2 regions of the Pseudomonas sp. AG1028 genome follow, and region 2 is predicted to be linked to the other one. Evidence: riboswitches for the same ligand, from Rfam matches in the RefSeq annotation. Region 2 holds a riboswitch; the other holds the start of a gene.
What was found. Region 2 has a riboswitch for cobalamin ahead of cobO (cob(I)yrinic acid a,c-diamide adenosyltransferase). Riboswitches for the same ligand answer to the same signal wherever they lie in the genome.
Positions count from the first base shown of each region.

Region 1: it holds a riboswitch for cobalamin, as region 2 does, so the genes downstream of both, cobW (cobalamin biosynthesis protein CobW) here and cobO (cob(I)yrinic acid a,c-diamide adenosyltransferase) in region 2, are expected to answer to the same signal.

Region 1 is NZ_VIVP01000005.1:218,132-226,484, reverse strand. It holds gene cobN (cobaltochelatase subunit CobN) at 1-2,519, opposite strand, end outside; gene cobW (cobalamin biosynthesis protein CobW) at 2,532-3,581, opposite strand; cobalamin riboswitch at 3,678-3,860, opposite strand; cobalamin riboswitch at 3,932-4,134, shown strand; gene FB481_RS09930 (CbtB domain-containing protein) at 4,229-4,414, shown strand; gene FB481_RS09925 (CbtA family protein) at 4,425-5,135, shown strand; gene FB481_RS09920 (cobalamin biosynthesis protein) at 5,132-5,539, shown strand; gene cobM (precorrin-4 C(11)-methyltransferase) at 5,667-6,440, shown strand; gene FB481_RS09910 (hypothetical protein) at 6,403-6,717, opposite strand; gene FB481_RS09905 (TolC family protein) at 7,667-8,353, opposite strand, start outside.
Region 2 is NZ_VIVP01000014.1:108,869-117,221, forward strand. It holds gene bluB (5,6-dimethylbenzimidazole synthase) at 1-375, opposite strand, end outside; gene FB481_RS21695 (cobyrinate a,c-diamide synthase) at 372-1,688, opposite strand; gene cobO (cob(I)yrinic acid a,c-diamide adenosyltransferase) at 1,694-2,329, opposite strand; cobalamin riboswitch at 2,458-2,684, opposite strand; gene FB481_RS21705 (C40 family peptidase) at 2,753-3,280, opposite strand; gene FB481_RS21710 (C40 family peptidase) at 3,416-4,051, opposite strand; gene FB481_RS21715 (NAD-dependent deacylase) at 4,106-4,885, opposite strand; gene FB481_RS21720 (DNA-3-methyladenine glycosylase I) at 4,885-5,604, opposite strand; gene ttcA (tRNA 2-thiocytidine(32) synthetase TtcA) at 5,627-6,451, opposite strand; gene FB481_RS21730 (DNA-J related domain-containing protein) at 6,594-7,172, shown strand; gene FB481_RS21735 (SprT family zinc-dependent metalloprotease) at 7,255-7,749, shown strand; gene FB481_RS21740 (chemotaxis protein CheV) at 7,752-8,353, opposite strand, start outside.

The DNA of each region.
Region 1 (8,353 bases), on a different contig from region 2:
CGCCCCCGGCTTGGCGCGCCACTGGGGCCGGACGGCACGAAACGGCCTTCGAGCGCGCTGAGCAGGCCATGCATCTCGGCGTCACCACAGGCGTCCAGCAGCGGAGCGATATGGCCGTGCAGACCGTGCAGCACGAGTTCGCTGAGCGGGCCGACCGACCCGGCCCCTTCGATCAACCGCAACCCGAGCAGCTCAAGGCGCTCGCGGGTATCGCCCACCGTGCGCCAGGGCTCGTCGCCCAGGCTCACCAGCACTTCCGGCCGTGGGCCGGCCCAGGGCGCCGCCATATCGCAATCGAGCGGATCGAAATCGAGTGCTAGGTCATGAGCCAGGGCGCGTAGCAGGCTGGCATTGCCGCCCTGCCCGTCGCCACGCGGAATGCGCAGCAGCGCCAGCAGCGTGTCGCGGCGCAACTGCCCGGCCGGCGACTCGCCGAACACGTGAAGGCCATCGCGGATCTGTGATTCCTTGAGGTCGCACAGGTAGGCATCGAGCTGCGGCAGCCAGCTGGCGGGGTCATCGTTCAGCTGCAGGCCCAGTTCGCGATCCAGGCTGGCCTCGCGCACCTTCTGCAGGATCTCGCCACGCAGCTCGCTGGCGCGGCGCAGGTCGAGCTGGCTGGCGTCGTAATATTCGTCGGCCAGGCGCTCCAGATCGCGCAGCGGGCCGTAGCTTTCGGCGCGGGTCAGCGGCGGCATCAGGTGGTCGATGATCACCGCCTGGGTGCGGCGCTTGGCCTGGGCACCTTCGCCGGGGTCGTTGACGATGAACGGGTAGATGTTCGGCAGCGCGCCGAGAATCGCCGTCGGCCAGCAGCTTTCGGAAAGCCCGACGCTCTTGCCCGGCAGCCACTCCAGGTTGCCGTGCTTGCCGACGTGGATCACCGCATTGGCCCCGTATACGTGGCGCATCCAGAAATAGAAGGCCAGGTAACCGTGGGGCGGCACCAGGTCCGGGTCGTGGTAGACCGCCGCGGCATCGACCTGATAACCCCGTGCCGGCTGGATGCCGACGAAGGTCAGGCCGAAGCGCAGGCCGGCGATCATCAGCCGACCCTCGCGGAACATCGGGTCGCTTTCCGGCGAGCCCCAGCGCTCCAGCACCGCCTGGCGATTGACCTCGGGCAGTGCCGCGAAGCAGCGCTGGTAGTCGTCCAGTGCCAGGCTCTGGGCGCAGGGCCGCAGGTCGAGATTGTCGAGGTCGTTGGTCACGCCGCCGAGCAGTTGGTGGATCAGCGCGGTGCCGCTGTCCGGCAGGCCCTCGACCGGATAGCCCTGGGCTTGCAGGGCGCACAGGATATTCAGCGCCGCGGCTGGCGTATCCAGGCCGACCCCGTTGCCGATGCGGCCATCGCGGGTCGGGTAGTTGGCGAGTACCAGAGCAACGCGCTTATCCACAGCCGGCAGGCGCTGCAGGTCGGCCTGACGACGCGCCAGTTCAGCGACGAAATCCATCCCGGGCAGGTGCGCGCGGTAACAGACCACGTCGCTCTGGCTGCGCTCGCTGCGAAAGGCCAGGCCCTTGAAGCTGATGGGCCGGGTGATCAGCCGGCCATCCAGCTCCGGCAGCGCGATATGCATGGCCAAGTCGCGAGGGCCGAGGCCCTGGGCGTTGCCTTGCCACTGTTCTTCGCTGTCCAGGGCGCAAAGCGCCTGCAGCACCGGCACGTCGCGGCGGAACGGACGCGCCTGGGGCGACTCCGGGTTGGACTGGGCGAAACCGGTGGTGTTGAGAATCACACTGGCGCCCGCTTCATCGAGCCAATCCTCCACCTGCGCCAGGCAGGCCGCCTCCTTGAGGCTGGCCACGGCGATGGGTAAAGGGTTGAGGCCCTGGGCCTGCAGCCGCTGGCAGAAGGTGTCGACGAAGGCCGTGTTGGCCGCCTGCACATGGGTGCGATAGAACAGCAAGGCGGCAACCGGTGCATCCGCTTTCCAGTCGCCGCGCCAGTCCTGCAGCGAGGCATTGCCGATACGCGGGTGATAGAGGCCGACCCGCGGCAGCGGTTGCGGCGTCTGCCAGCCATAGTCACGGCCCAGGTAACGGTCGGCAATGCAGTTGAAGAACTGCCGGGCGTTATCCACACCGCCCTGGCGCAGGTACTGCCAGAGCCGCTCGGCATCTTCGGTGGTCACGTTGCCCAGCGCCGTGAGCTCGGGGTCGGGGTTGTCACAACCCGGAACAAGAATCAGCGTCTTGCCCTGCCCCGCCAACTCCAACAGCCGCTCGATGCCGTAGCGCCAGTAGCTGACGCCGCCGTGCACGGAAATCATGATCACCTTGGCGTGCCTGAGCACCTGCTCGACGTAGAAATCCACCGAGGCGTTGTTGCTCAGCTGCGCCGGGCTGGCCAGGCGCAGGCTGGGGTAATCCTCGGGCAGATGGCGGGCGACTTCGGCCAACAGCGACAGGTGCGAATCGCCGGTGCACAGCACCACCAGTTCGGCGGGTGTCTGGCCGAGGTCGGCGATGCTGTCGGCCGGCAGCGATTGGCCGGGCTGAGTACGCAGCAGGTGCATGATGGGCGCCGGTTACGCCAGCGCCGCTTTCAGCTCGGCGGCGATGGCGGTGTGATCCAACTCCTGGCCGATCACGATGAGGCGGGTCACTCGGGCTTCGTCTGTTTTCCAGGCGCGGTCGAAGTGCTTGTCGAAGCGCTGGCCAACGCCTTGCAGCAGCAGGCGCATGGGTTTGTTCGGCACCGCGACGAAGCCTTTCACGCGCAGAATGCCGTGTTTGCCGACCACATCCTTCAGCGCAGCGAGCAGGCGCGCCTCTTCCGCTTCCGGTAGTTCCACGTGGAACGAGTCGAATTCATCATGATCGTGATCGTCGTCTTCATCGTCGTGGTGGGTGCGGCGGCCCTCGATGTGCAACTCGGTCTCGCTGTTCAGGCCCAGCAGCACATTGAGCGGCAGCGAGCCGCCATGAGCCTCGACCACCTTGACCGCCGACGGCAGTTCCTCGGCCACTTCGGCGCGCACGGCAGCCAGCGCGCCGGCATCGAGCAGGTCGGCCTTGTTGAGAATCACCAGGTCGGCGCTGGCCAGTTGGTCGGCGAACAGCTCATGCAGCGGCGACTCGTGGTCGAGGTTGGGGTCGAGCTTGCGCTGGGCATCGACCTGATCGGGGAAGGCGGCGAAGGTGCCGGCAGCCACCGCCGGGCTGTCTACCACGGTGATCACCGCATCGACGGTGCAGGCGTTGCGGATTTCCGGCCAGTTGAAGGCCTGCACCAGTGGCTTGGGCAGGGCCAGGCCGCTGGTTTCGATGAGGATATGGTCGAGGTCGCCGCGACGCTCCACCAACTCGCGCATCACCGGGAAGAACTCTTCCTGCACGGTGCAGCACAGGCAGCCGTTGGCCAGCTCGAACACCCGGCCATTGGCTTCTTCCTCGGTGCAGCCGATGGAGCACTGCTTGAGGATTTCGCCATCGATACCCAGCTCGCCGAATTCGTTGACGATCACCGCGATGCGCCGGCCCTCGGCGTTTTCCAGCATGTGGCGCAGCAAGGTGGTCTTACCGGCACCGAGAAAGCCGGTGACGATGGTGACGGGAAGTTTGGCGAGCGTTTTCATGGAAGCCCCTGGCAGTCTGCAGAAACGGCGAGCGGGCGATAGGATGGCAGGCACGGGCGAACCCATGCCGAGCATCACCGGATCACCCCGCCCGGTTGTCGAAAGCGTTATCGAGGCAGGTCTCCTGGCTGGCAGGTCATGGCGCGCGGCCGGCCTTCCCGGTTGCCCAGTGGCGATTGGCGACGCACTCGCTGCTTACAGTTGCGGGGGCAGCCACGGCGATCCGTGTTCCCTCTTAGCTGCTTGATGACAAGCAGCACCTCGAAGAATGCAAGGCTACGCAGCCCCCGCGACACGGTCAATCGCGGCGCGACCTGCAGCATATTGACGCCCTGATTGCTTCGTGGTGTTCTTGGCTGGTTGTTTCAGGTGTCTCACGCCGCCGTGCGTGAGGTGAAACGGGAAGCCGGTTCGAGTCCGGCGCTGCCCCCGCAACGGTAAGCGAATGCCAGGATCGTTTTGGCCACTGTGCGTATGCATGGGAAGGCCGATCCCCATCGCCGCAAGGTGATCATCGCAAGCCCGGAGACCGGCCTGGATCGTCTGTTTGGCAACCCGCGGTGGGCGGGCACGCGCCGATCGCTGCCTGCCTGTGCGGGCTGTCTCGCCGTGTCCTGCTGTGCCGTCTACCCCTGAGGTCTACGATCATGTCCAGCAGCGTCATTTCCACCTCCAGCGTTTCCACATTGCCCCTGTCACAGCGCATCCTGCTTGCTTTTGGCAGCTGCGTGCTGGGCGCAGTGCTGATTTTCTTCGCCGGCTTCTCCCACGTCGAAGCCCTGCACAACGCCGCCCACGACACCCGGCACAGCGCCGCGTTTCCGTGCCACTGAGGGCTTGCTGATGATCAAGCGTATCGCCCAGACCGCCGGCTTCGCCGGCCTGCTCGCCGCCATCGTGCTGACGGTGCTGCAGAGCCTGTGGGTCACCCCACTGATCCTGCAGGCGGAAGGCTTCGAAGTCGCGGAGCCTGCCGCCATCGAACACAGCCATGACGCCACCGCTGCCCACGACCATGGCGCGAGCGGCCACAGCCACGACGGCGAAGCCTGGGCGCCCGAAGACGGCTGGCAGCGGTTGTTATCCACAGGCCTGAGCAATCTGGTGGTCGCCGTCGGCTTCGCGTTGATGCTCGCTGGCCTGTTCACCCTGCGCGCCCCGGAAAAAACCTGGCAGGGCCTGCTCTGGGGCCTGGCCGGATTCGCCACCTTCGTCCTGGCGCCCGCCAGCGGCTTGCCGCCGGAGCTGCCGGGCACTGCCGCAGCGGAACTAGTGCTGCGCCAGTACTGGTGGACCGGCGCGGCCGCGTCGACCGCGGCGGGCCTGGCGCTGCTGGCATTCGGCGGCAATTGGATGCTGCGCATTCTCGGTGTGGCGATTCTCGCCTTGCCCCACCTGCTCGGCGCGCCGCAGCCCGAGGTGCATGAAAGCCTGGCGCCCGAGGCGCTGGAACATGAGTTCATCCTCGCCTCACTGCTGACCAACGCTGCGTTCTGGGCGGCGCTGGGCCTGGCTGCCGCCTGGTTCCACGGCCGTGGGCGCCAGCAACAGTGAGTGAGCGGCCTGTTCTCGTCGCCGGCCTGGGTTGCCGGCGCGAGTGCTCGCTCGAAGAGCTGCTGAGCTTGCTCGACGACACCCTGGCTGAACATGGCTCGAGCACTGCCGAGCTGACAGCCCTGGCCAGCAGCGAGCACAAGGTCGATGAGCCAGGCTTGCAGCAACTGGCAGCGCACCTGAACCTGCCGATCCACTTCCTGCCCGCCGAAGTGCTGGCGGGTTACCATGGGCGCTTGAGCCAGACCTCGGCCATCGCCCAGCGTGTCACCGGCAGCCCGGGCGTTGCCGAAGCCAGCGCCCTGGCGCTGGCCGAACGCTCGAGCAATCGACCGGCTCGCCTGTGGATAACCAAGCGCAAGAGCCCCAACGCGACAATGGCCGTTGCTCGCAGCGATCCGTAGGGTGGATCGGGGCGCGTAGCCCACGCTTTCTCGATCCAAGGGAAGGCGATCCCCCACCTGGCGACCGCATAAGCCGAACACCACGGTGGAAGAGAAAAGCATCTTCCACCCTACACCCAGGAATCCAATGACCGTCTACTTTATCGGCGCCGGCCCCGGCGACCCCGAGCTGATCACCGTCAAGGGCCAGCGCCTGATCCACAGCTGCCCGGTAATCCTCTACGCCGGCTCGCTGGTGCCCGAAGCGGTGCTAGCCGGCCACCGCGCCCGTCAGGTGGTGAACACCGCCGAGCTGCATCTGGATGAGATCGTCGCCCTGCTGCGCGCCGCTCATGAGCGCGGAGAAGACGTAGCGCGGGTGCACTCCGGCGACCCGTCGCTGTATGGCGCCATCGGCGAGCAGATTCGTCACCTGCGTGCGCTGGGCATCCCCTTCGAGATCATTCCCGGCGTGACCGCCACAGCCGCCTGCGCCGCGCTGCTGGAGAGCGAACTGACGCTGCCGGCGGTGTCGCAAACGGTGATCCTCACCCGCTACGCCAGCAAGTCGCCGATGCCGACGGGTGAGCAGCTGCATGATCTCGCCCGCCACGGCGCGACCATGGCCATCCACCTGGGCGTGCAGCACCTGCCAGAGATCGTCGCCGAGCTGCTGCCGCATTACGGCGCCAGTTGCCCGATCGCGGTGGTGCATCGCGCCAGTTGGCCGGACCAGGACTGGGCGGTCGGTACCCTGGCGGATATCGAGGCCAAGGTCAGCGCCAAGGGTTTCCGGCGTACCGCGCTGATTCTCGTCGGCCAGGTATTGGGGGCGGAAGACTTCGCCGATTCGGCGCTCTACAACGAAGGCCACCGCCACCTGTTCAGGACAGGCGCTGCAGACGATACAGACTCTCGCTGACCTGGCCACGGTTGTCGGCGATGACGATCTGGGCGCCTTGGCGGGCGAGGCGCTCGTTGAAGTCGCTGGCGTACAACTGCTTGAGAAAGGCCGGGTAATCAAGTGGGGCCTGGGTAGGCGTCAGGTTAGCCAGCCAGACATGCAGCGCCGGCAGGAAAAAGCTCCATTGTCCTGCGCTGCAGTCGAAGCCAGCGGCGCGCAATTGCGCGATAGACGCCGAGTCGCCGCTCAGCACCTCGCCACAATAGCGATACAGGATGTCCAGCCACTCGTTCATTTCAGCCCGCAACCACCGGCACTCCCACAGCGGTGCAGTTGCCAGCGCACCTGTCGCTCGCACGCCTGCCCCTGAGCTGAAGATGCGCAAATGCCGGCAGCCCCAGGCCCGCATCGCTTGCCTGGGCTTGCAGGCTCAATTGGCACTGATTGACATCGATGCAGCGTCTGACGCCTCGCTGATCGGCTCTACCCGTATAAAACCGCCATCATCCGGAACGATCAAACGCCCAGGGCGCATCTCGATCATTGGATTGGCAGGACGCGGGGGCTCAGCCACCACAGTAGTTTTGGCAGGCGGCGGCAGCGTAGCCAAAGCGTTCGCAGGTGGGGGCGCGGCCGGTTTGACAGGCGGCGCGACCACAGCAGGTGCGGCGGCCACCGCGGGTACCGCGGCCTGAGCGACATCGGCAGTCTGGCGCCCCGTAGGAGCGGCCGCCGTGCGCACCGCAGGCACTGCCGGATCTACGCCAGCAGCCGCGCGAGCGGGCGGCAACGATGTTGGCGGCGCCGTGCTTGCAGAACGGGCAAGGGCCAGCGGCACAACCGGCGTTGGCCGGAAATTGGACAGCTGTGGAGCCGGCACGCCCTGCGGACGCGCTACTACGCTAGGTGCCGTTGCCGGTGCCTGCGCCGCTACAGGAGCCAAACTCGGCTGGTCGGGGGTGCTTACACACCCCCCCAACAGCGCCAGCAGCACAACTACAGTCGTTACACCCTTCATTTCCCCCCCAAAGCCCCCGCCAAACGTGATAAATCCGGATATTCGTCAATAGCCGGGAGCAAGACTATCACCACGATGATAGCGAACAGATTGCCGGGTGATTTGCCAAGTCATAGGTCGACAGCGATGCGGAACGTCTCCAAACGATAAGCCGTTCGAGCAATGCGATGCAATCGGCTGCATCCCGGGCCTGCGAGCGGCTCACTAAACGCTGCAGCCCAGCGCCTTATCCACCCGAATCCCGCTGTTTCTCCACGGGTGCCAAGCCCAGGGTGCGATAGATCTCAACCCAGCGCAGCGCAACGTCACTGGCGGCCCTTTGCTGTTCGAGGTGCGTATCGAACTGGGTGCGCTGGGCATCCAGCACCTCGATCATCGATAAGGTACCGGCGTCGTACTGCCGTTGCGCCAGCGCGGTGGCACTGGCTGCCGAATGGCTTGCCGTGTCCAGCAACCGCTGCCGATCAAGCCCTTCGACGTAGGCGCTGATGGCGCTGCGGGTTTCCCTGAGCGCCTGTACCAGGCTGGCCTGATAGCCAAGCCAGGCTTGCTCACGGCGTGCATCGCCGGCTTCGATGCCCGCGCGGATGCGGCCAAAATCGAACAGTGGCTGCAGGGCCTGTGCGCTCAGCGTCCAGGCCGGAACGCTCGCGCCCTGCTCGAAGCCCACCAGGGCACCGAGGGTCAGCTGTGGATAACGCAGTGCCTTGGCCGCATCCAGGCTATCGTCGGCCGCCAGCAGACGCAGCTCGGCGGCGCGTACGTCAGCTCGGGCACGCAGGCTGCTGGCGGGCAGCTGCAACAGCGGTAGCAGGCGCTCGTCACGGGGTGCCAGCGGTTGCGCCGGCTCAGCCAGCAACCCGTCAATTCGCGATTGCTGCGCATTGAGCAGATAGGCCAGCGCGTAACGCGC
Region 2 (8,353 bases):
CAAGGTGCGCCGGCCGAACACATGGGCCTCGCGGCCTTCCATCAAGGCCGCAACCAGCACTTCGGCGCAATCGCGAACGCCCTCGACCTTCAGCCGCATGAACTCGTCCGAACGTTCGCCCAGTGCCTCCGCAGTCAGCTGGCGTTCGTGCTCGACCAACTGGTAGATGTCTTCTCGCAGCGCCGGCCGGGTGATGCGGATGAAACGCCACGGCTGCATCAGGCCGACGCTGGGCGCCTGGTGCGCCGCTTCGAGCAGGCGGGCGAGCAAGTCGGGCGCGACCTCGCCGCCGCTGAAATGGCGCATGTCGCGGCGCTCGGCAATGGCGCGGTAGACCGCGGCGCGCTCCTCGGCGCTGAAGGCGTGCGCGGTCATGGACGAAACAACGCCGCGGCGGCTGGCGGATTGGAAGGCAGGTAGAAATGGATGTAGGACGCGGTCAGGCGCTCGAGTCGGAACACCGCCTCGCTGACCGGCTTGTCGTTCGGGCAGCTCCCACGGGCCAGCGGCTGCAGCGCAGAGTCCAGGCGCGAGTGATGGTAACTGTGCCCGCGCAGCACGCCCTCGGGCAGTTCGACGCTCTGCAGGGCCAGGGCGACCAGGCGCTTCTGCATCTGCGCAGTGCCAGTCAGCAGACCGGCCAGTTCCGCGCGCTCACCAGCGACATCGCTCAGCGACTCGAGCAGATACAGCATGCCGCCGCACTCGGCGAGCAGCGGTTTGCCGGCCTGCTGATGCGCCTTGATCGCGTCGATCATCGGCCGATTGGCGGCCAGCGCCTGCAGATGCAACTCTGGGTAACCGCCCGGCAGGTAGAGGCTGCCCACGTCAGGCAGTGCCTTGTCGGTCAGCGGACTGAAGAACGTCAGCGTTGCGCCCATCTGCTCGAGCAGGTCGAGGTTGGCCTGGTAGATGAACGCGAAGGAAGCATCAAAGGCCACCCCGATGCGTACGCCAGCGAGCAGCGGCGCCAGCGGTTCGATCGAGGGCGCGGCGAAGGTCACGGGCGGCGGCAGCGTGATCGTCGCCGTCTGCTCCAGGGCGTCGGCCGCGGTATCCAGGCGCGTATCGAGGTCAGCGAGTTCGCCAGCCTGCACCAGGCCGAGGTGCCGGCTGGGCAGCTCGATGGCCGCACTGCGTGGCAGCGAGCCATACCAGCGAATCGAAGCCGGCAGGCTGTCACGGATCAGGTCGTTATGGCGACCCGGATTGACGCGATTGCCGAGAACGCCGGAGAACGGCAGGTCAGGTTGATAGCTGGCAAGGCCGACCGCCAGGGCGCCGAAGGTCTGGGCCATGGCCGAGCCATCGATCACCCCGAGCACCGGCACACCGAAACGGCGCGCCAGGTCAGCCGCCGACGGCGAGCCGTCGAACAGTCCCATCACGCCCTCGATCAGAATCAGATCGGCTTCGCCCGCCGCTTCCCATAAAAGACGACGGCTCTCGGCCTCGCCGACCATCCACAGGTCCAGCTGATAGACCGGGTTGCCGCTGGCGCGGGAAAGAATCATCGGATCGAGAAAGTCCGGCCCGCACTTGAACACCCGCACCCGCTTGCCTTCTCGGGTGTGCAGGCGCGCCAGGGCAGCGGTGACGGTGGTCTTGCCCTGACCCGAGGCGGGCGCGGCGATCACCAGGGCCGGGCACTGCCGTGGCGCCCCAGGCTCGGCGGAAAGCGCGTCTATCGTGCTCAAAATTCCACGCCCTTCTGCGCCTTCACACCGGCCTTGAAGGCATGTTTGACCAGAGTCATTTCGGTCACCGTATCGGCCGCTTCGAGCAGGGCCGGCGGTGCGCCCCGACCGGTCACCACGACGTGCTGCAGCTCCGGGCGCGATTCAATATCGCGCAGCACCACGTCCACGTCCAGGTAGCCGTGCTTGAGGGCGATGTTCAGTTCGTCCAGCACCACCAAGGCGATCTGCGGATCGTTCAGCAGCTGCCTGGCAACATCCCAGGCCAGGCGTGCCTTCTCGATATCACGCTGGCGATCCTGGGTATCCCAGGTGTAGCCCTCGCCCATCACGTGGTAGCTGACTTCATCGGGAAAACGCCGGAAGAAGTGTTCTTCGCCGGTGGCCATGCCGCCCTTGATGAACTGCACCACGCCCACCTTCAGGCCATGGCCGAGCGCGCGGGCAACCATGCCGAAAGCCGAACTGCTCTTGCCCTTGCCGTTACCGCTGTGCACCAGCAGCAAGCCGTATTCTTCCTGGGCCTGGGCGATCTTTTCGTCCATCAGCGCTTTCTTGCGCGCCATGCGGGCGTTGTGGCGCGCGTCGCGCTCGGCCGATTCGCGGCTGGGGGATGGGGTCGATTCGCTCATGGGATCTCCTCGGCGCCAGCAAGCTCGCGCGCTTCGAGCACGTATCGGTGCCCGACGATAAAAACGATCACGCAGGAGCAGGCAGGGGCTGGCCCTGGGGCCGCGCACCGGCCGCGCCCACCGCGCAACCTAAGGAAAAAGCGACAGGCCGGTCTCCGGGCTCACGAGTGCGGCGTTCAGGGAACACGACGAACCACGCCGCCTTCCCGCATCGAAGATACAGTGGCCAGAAGCATGGTTGGGCTCGTTTACCGTTGCGGGGGCAGCGTCGGCATTGCTCGTTTGGCGGCAGCGCACCGACTTCCCAGTTTCACCCCTGGCCGAGACCAGGGACACCTGAAGCAGGTCGCAAAGGGTAAGGACTGACGGCATAAGCGTCAATCGGAGAGTCGGCCATAGCGCGCTGCTCTGGGCGACGACGCCTCAGGGATGACTGGCGAGCTCCACCGGAAAAACGCGCTTGGCCTCGATATAGGTACGCTGCCAATAACTGTTGCCTAGACTGTCCAGGCGTACGGTGCCGCCCGAGGACGGCGCATGCACGAAGCGGCCCTCACCGACGTAGATACCGGCATGGCTGACCTGCCGGCCACCGTTGGTAGCGAAGAACACCAGGTCACCACTACGCAGGGAATCGCGGCCGATGGTCGGAGCACGCATGCTGATCAGCTCGCGGGTTGAGCGTGGCAGCTTGATGCCTGCTGCATCGCGGTACACATAGCCGATCAGGCCGCTGCAATCGAAACCGCCATCAGGCGTGTTGCCGCCGTAGCGGTATGGAGTGCCCACAAGCCCCAGAGCGCGAAACAGCACATCGTCCGCGCCCCCCTGGTAGGCACCAGGCGCAGGCATGACGACAACGGGTTGCGGGGTGGGTGCGGGTGCTCGACTGGAACAGGCACTGAGCAGTGCTGCAAGCAGGAGGAAGGCGATGCGGATGGTGGCAGTCATGGACGGACGATCCTGGAGCCTGAATGCGCCCTACTCTGCCGCGTTCGCAACTGCAGTGCAAGCTTTAGCTTTGCACTGCATTCGCTTGAAAACATTCAAATTGTTGCTCGACCGACCTGATCGGGCGACGATCGATCAATGCTGGGAGGCCAGATTCTCGGTCGGCGCCAGCGCCAGAACGCGCTTGGCTTCGATGAACGTACGCTTCCAGTAGCCGTCATCCAGGCTGTCGATGCGCACGCCACCGCTACGGCGGCTGGAGGAATGGATGAACTGATCATCACCCAGGTAGATGCCAGCATGGCTGACGCGGCCACGCCCGGCGGTACTGAAGAACACCAGATCACCCGGCTTGAGCGCCTTGCGGTCGACCAGTGGCGCATCGATTTTGATCATCTCGCGAGTCGAGCGCGGCAGCTCCATACCCAGCTCCTCGCGGAACAGGTAGCCGATGAAACCGCTGCAATCGAAACCAGTTTTCACCGACGTGCCGCCGAAACGGTAACGTGTGCCGATCAGGGATATGCCCTTTTCCAGAACACTGTCCGCCAGTTGCGGCAACTCGTAAGGCGCACCATTGGAGAAATCGGCAACGACATCGTCTTCGCCGGAGTCATTTTGTTCGACGGCCGGCGCAACTACCACTGGTCTGGCAGGCAATGAAGCCTGGGCCTGAGGCGTGTCGATTTGAGATTGCGTTGCATGGTTAGCGCAGGCGGCGAGAACCATTGTGAGTGCGAGAGGCACGAGGGGTGCGAAGCGTTTGCGCATGGGCACGACCGTGGCATGGAAATTGATCAGCCGCGACTATGCCCGCGAACGGGATCATTTGCAAATTTTATGATCAGCAATGTGACCCAGTAGTTCCGGAAAAACATCTAAGGCCCGTTCTTCCAGCCTGAAGTCAACCAGTGCACTGACTTCCGTGTGCGACAAATTAACCTCGACCGTGACCTTGCCCGAACGGCGCGCCTGCCGCAACGGCTCGGCTATATAAGGAAAGCTGGCGCTGGTTCCGACACTGATCACCAGGTCGAAACCCTCCCGCAATTGCCCATATAGACGCTCCACGGCCAGCGGCGGCAGTCGCTCGCCAAACAACACCACGGGGGGCCGCAACACCCCGCCGCAAGCCACGCACCGTGGCGGCAGGGGCTGCTGCAGATGCTCGCCCAACCGCTCGTCGGCTTCCCGGCAAACCTGGCAATACAGGGGCGCCAATTCACCGTGAATCTCGATCAGCCGATCCCCAGGGCTCCCGGCCAGGCGATGATAGCCGTCGATGTTCTGGGTCAGCACCCAGCAACCCGGCTTGAGCGTCTGCAGCTCGGCAATCGCCCGGTGGGCGGCATTGGGCTGGGCGCCCAGGCAGGCACTGCCAAGCTGCGCCAGGTACTTCCAGCACAGCGCCGGATCGCGGCGCAGCATGTCGCCGGACATCGCCACCTCGATCGGCACACCGTCATCGGTATGTTCGTTGTAAAGGCCGCCGATGCCGCGGTAGGTCGGCAAGCCGGAATCGGCCGATATTCCCGCCCCGGTGATGATCAGGATGCGCTGCGCGTCGATGAACGCCGTCACCAGGCGCTGCAATTGCGCCGCCATCAATGATTGACCGTGTGCGCCAGCATCACCGACAGCTGACACATCGGCCTGCCGCTTTCTGCATGCCACTGATTGAAGGCGGCCTGCACCGCCGCCCGGTCGCGCTGGCTATTGGGCGACTTGTCGATGATCTTCTGGGCCTTGAGGGCGGCGACCATGTCATCGCTGGGGATGAAAGTATCCTTGCCGACCATGCGCAGGAAACGCGGTGCGGAAAGCCCGCCCAACTGGCTGCCCTGCTTGGCCAGCCAGTGCCAGAGACCGACGATATCGGTCACCGGCCAATCGGCGATCAACCCGCCAAAGGCGAAACCTGGCTTCGGCGTGCTGGCCTTCACGGCAGCAGCAGGCCCGCTTAGCGCACCACGTTCGATGTCGAGGATGAACTGCGCATTGCGCGGCACGCTCTTGAGCTTGCCCAGGTGGCGAATCAGCCGCGCATCCTGCATCAGCCGCTCCAGGCGCTCGCCGCCCATCAGCACGACCTTTTCCGGATCGAAGCCGAAGAACACTTCCTCGAAGGCCGGCCACTTGGCATCGACCAGGCTGTGCTTGAGGCCAGCCCGGAATATGCGCAGGCTCATGATCGACAGGTAGCGATCATTACCCAGCGCCCGTAGCTTCTTGTCGGAGACGGGCTGCGGCAGGCGCGCCTCGAGTGCCTCGAGCGAGCCGAAACGGTTCACGCAGTATTCATGCAGCCATCGATAATCGTGCATCGCTTGGGGTCAGCCCTCGAAATTACAGGTTCATCACGTTCAGAAAGCGCGGCGTGGCCTGCTCGTCGATCTTCAGGCTGGTGAAATCAAACAGGTTGCGGTCAGCCAGCTGCGACGGCACCACGTTCTGCAGGGCGCGGAACATGATCTCGGTACGCCCCGGCGACTTGCGCTCCCACTCCTGCAGCATGTCCTTGACTACCTGGCGCTGCAGGTTTTCCTGGGAGCCGCACAGGTTGCACGGGATGATCGGAAACTCCTTGAGCGTGCTGTAGGCCTCGATATCGGCCTCGCTGCAGTAGGCCAGCGGGCGAATCACCACGTTGCGGCCATCGTCGGCACGCAGCTTGGGCGGCATGGCCTTGAGCGTGCCGCCGTAGAACATGTTCAGAAAGAAGGTCTCGAGGATGTCGTCACGGTGGTGACCGAGGGCCATCTTGGTCGCGCCGATCTCGTCGGCAAAGGTGTACAGCGTGCCGCGGCGCAGGCGCGAGCACAGCGAGCAGGTGGTCTTGCCTTCCGGAATCTTTTCCTTGACCACCGAGTACGTGTCCTTCTCGACGATGTGGTACGCCACGCCGATGGACTCCAGATACGCCGGCAGCACGTGCTCGGGGAAGCCCGGCTGCTTCTGGTCCATGTTCACGGCGACGATCTCGAAGTTGATCGGAGCGACCTTCTGCAGGTAAAGCAGGATGTCGAGCATGGTATAGCTGTCCTTGCCACCGGACAGACAGACCATGACCTTGTCGCCCTCCTCGATCATGTTGAAGTCGGCGATGGCCTCGCCGGCCTGACGACGCAGGCGTTTTTGCAGCTTGTTCTGATTGACCGAGAGGGTGCCCATGGCGCGCAAGAATCCGCTATAAGTACTGAAGCCGCACATTTTACCCAGAAAACGACGCGCACCCCAGCTACAAAACGGCTAACCGTCGGCCTGCCGGCGAAACCGGCCAGCAACGCACCTTCTCATCGACCAAGGAGAGCCGATGAACCAGGAAACCTTACCCGGCAGCCGGCTGCTCGATTTGCTGGAGGCTGCGCCCGAGGGGCTCTCCGAGTACGAACTGATGCTACGCCTGAGCCGCTGGCAGGGTCGTGACGAGCGCCTGCCCAGTGACACCTTGGAGCTGTTTCGCAGCCACTTCCTGCTCTTCCACACGCTGTACCGTCTGCGCGACGAACTACACGCCGCGGGCCGCGCGTCATTGGAGATAAGCCCGTTATGCATCCGCCTGCTGCCTTATCAGGCTGCGGAGAGTGCCTTGAGCGAGCCTGAACCGCTGCGCGAGTACTACCTCGACCTCACCCATTTGCGCGACACCGGCGCCGAGGATGTCGAGCAGATGCTCGGGGCCTTCTGGGTGCGCCTGCACGGCGCCGAAGATCGGCAACAGGCGCTGGCGGCGCTGGAGTTCGACGAGCAGGCTGGCGAGCTCGACCTGAGCGTCATCCGCCAGCGCTACCGGCAGTTGGTGAGCCTTCATCACCCGGACCGAGGCGGTTGCACGCAGCGCCTGCAGCGCATCAACAGCGCCATGGAAACGCTGCAGCGCTACTACCGCTGAGCCTTACCGCTCGGCTCATGGCACTGCAGCGGGCGGCGATCTGCGGCATAATCGACGCCAGTTACCCGCCCCTGAAGCCGCCATGCCCGATCAGATCCACACCCGCGTCGAAGCCTGCTACCAGCAGGCGGAAACCTTCTTCAAGCGGCGCTTCGCCCGCCCGCAGGTGAGCTTCAAGCTACGCGGGCAAAAAGCTGGCGTGGCGCATCTCACCGAAAACAAGCTGCGCTTCAACCCGCAGCTGTATCGCGAGAATCAGGAAGACTTCCTGCGCCAGACCGTCGCCCATGAAGTGGCCCACTTGATCGCCCACCAATTGTTCGGCCTGAGCATCCAGCCCCACGGCGAGGAGTGGCAGCTGATCATGCGCGGCGTTTATGAACTGCCGCCGCACCGCTGCCACACCTATGAAGTGAAGCGCCGTCAGGTCAGCCGCTTCATCTACCGTTGCCAGTGCCCGCAAGGCGAGTTTCCGTTCTCCGCCCAGCGCCACGCGCTGGTGTCCAAGGGGCGCCGCTACTTCTGCCGGCGCTGCAAGATCACCCTGCAGTTCACCGGTGAGCAGCGCGTCGAATAACGTCAGCCATTCAGGCGCTGAAAGGCGCGCAGCAGCGCCTGGCTGAGGTCGACACTGGAGAATTTGGTCAGTACGTCGTTGGCGCCTACCGAGCGGGCCTTCTCGGTGTTCATGGTGCTATCCAGTGAGGTATGCAGCAACACGTAGGTATCTGCCAGCTGGCTGTCCTTACGGATTTGCTGAACCAGGGCATAGCCATCCATTTCCGGCATTTCGATATCCGAGACCAGTACCTCGACGGGTCGCCCCTCCTCGCGGGCGCTCCTGAGCACGTCGAGGGCACTGGCCGCGCTGCGTACGGCCTCGCAATCGAGATCCAGCTTGCGCAGGGTCATCAGGGTCTGCTGAATGGCCACCTGAGAGTCATCGACGACCAGCACGCGGCGCCCCTGCAAAAGCTGTCGCTCGGCAGGGGTGAGCAATTCCTCACTAACCTCTTCCAGCGGCGCCGGGGCGATTTCATGTAGCACCTTCTCAATGTCGAGAATCTGCACGATTGAGCCGTCAATCTGCGTCACCCCAGTAATAAAGGCGCGAGAACCGGCCCCCGAGGGGGGCGGACGCACATCGCGCGTCGAACACTGCACGATGCGTTCGACGCTGT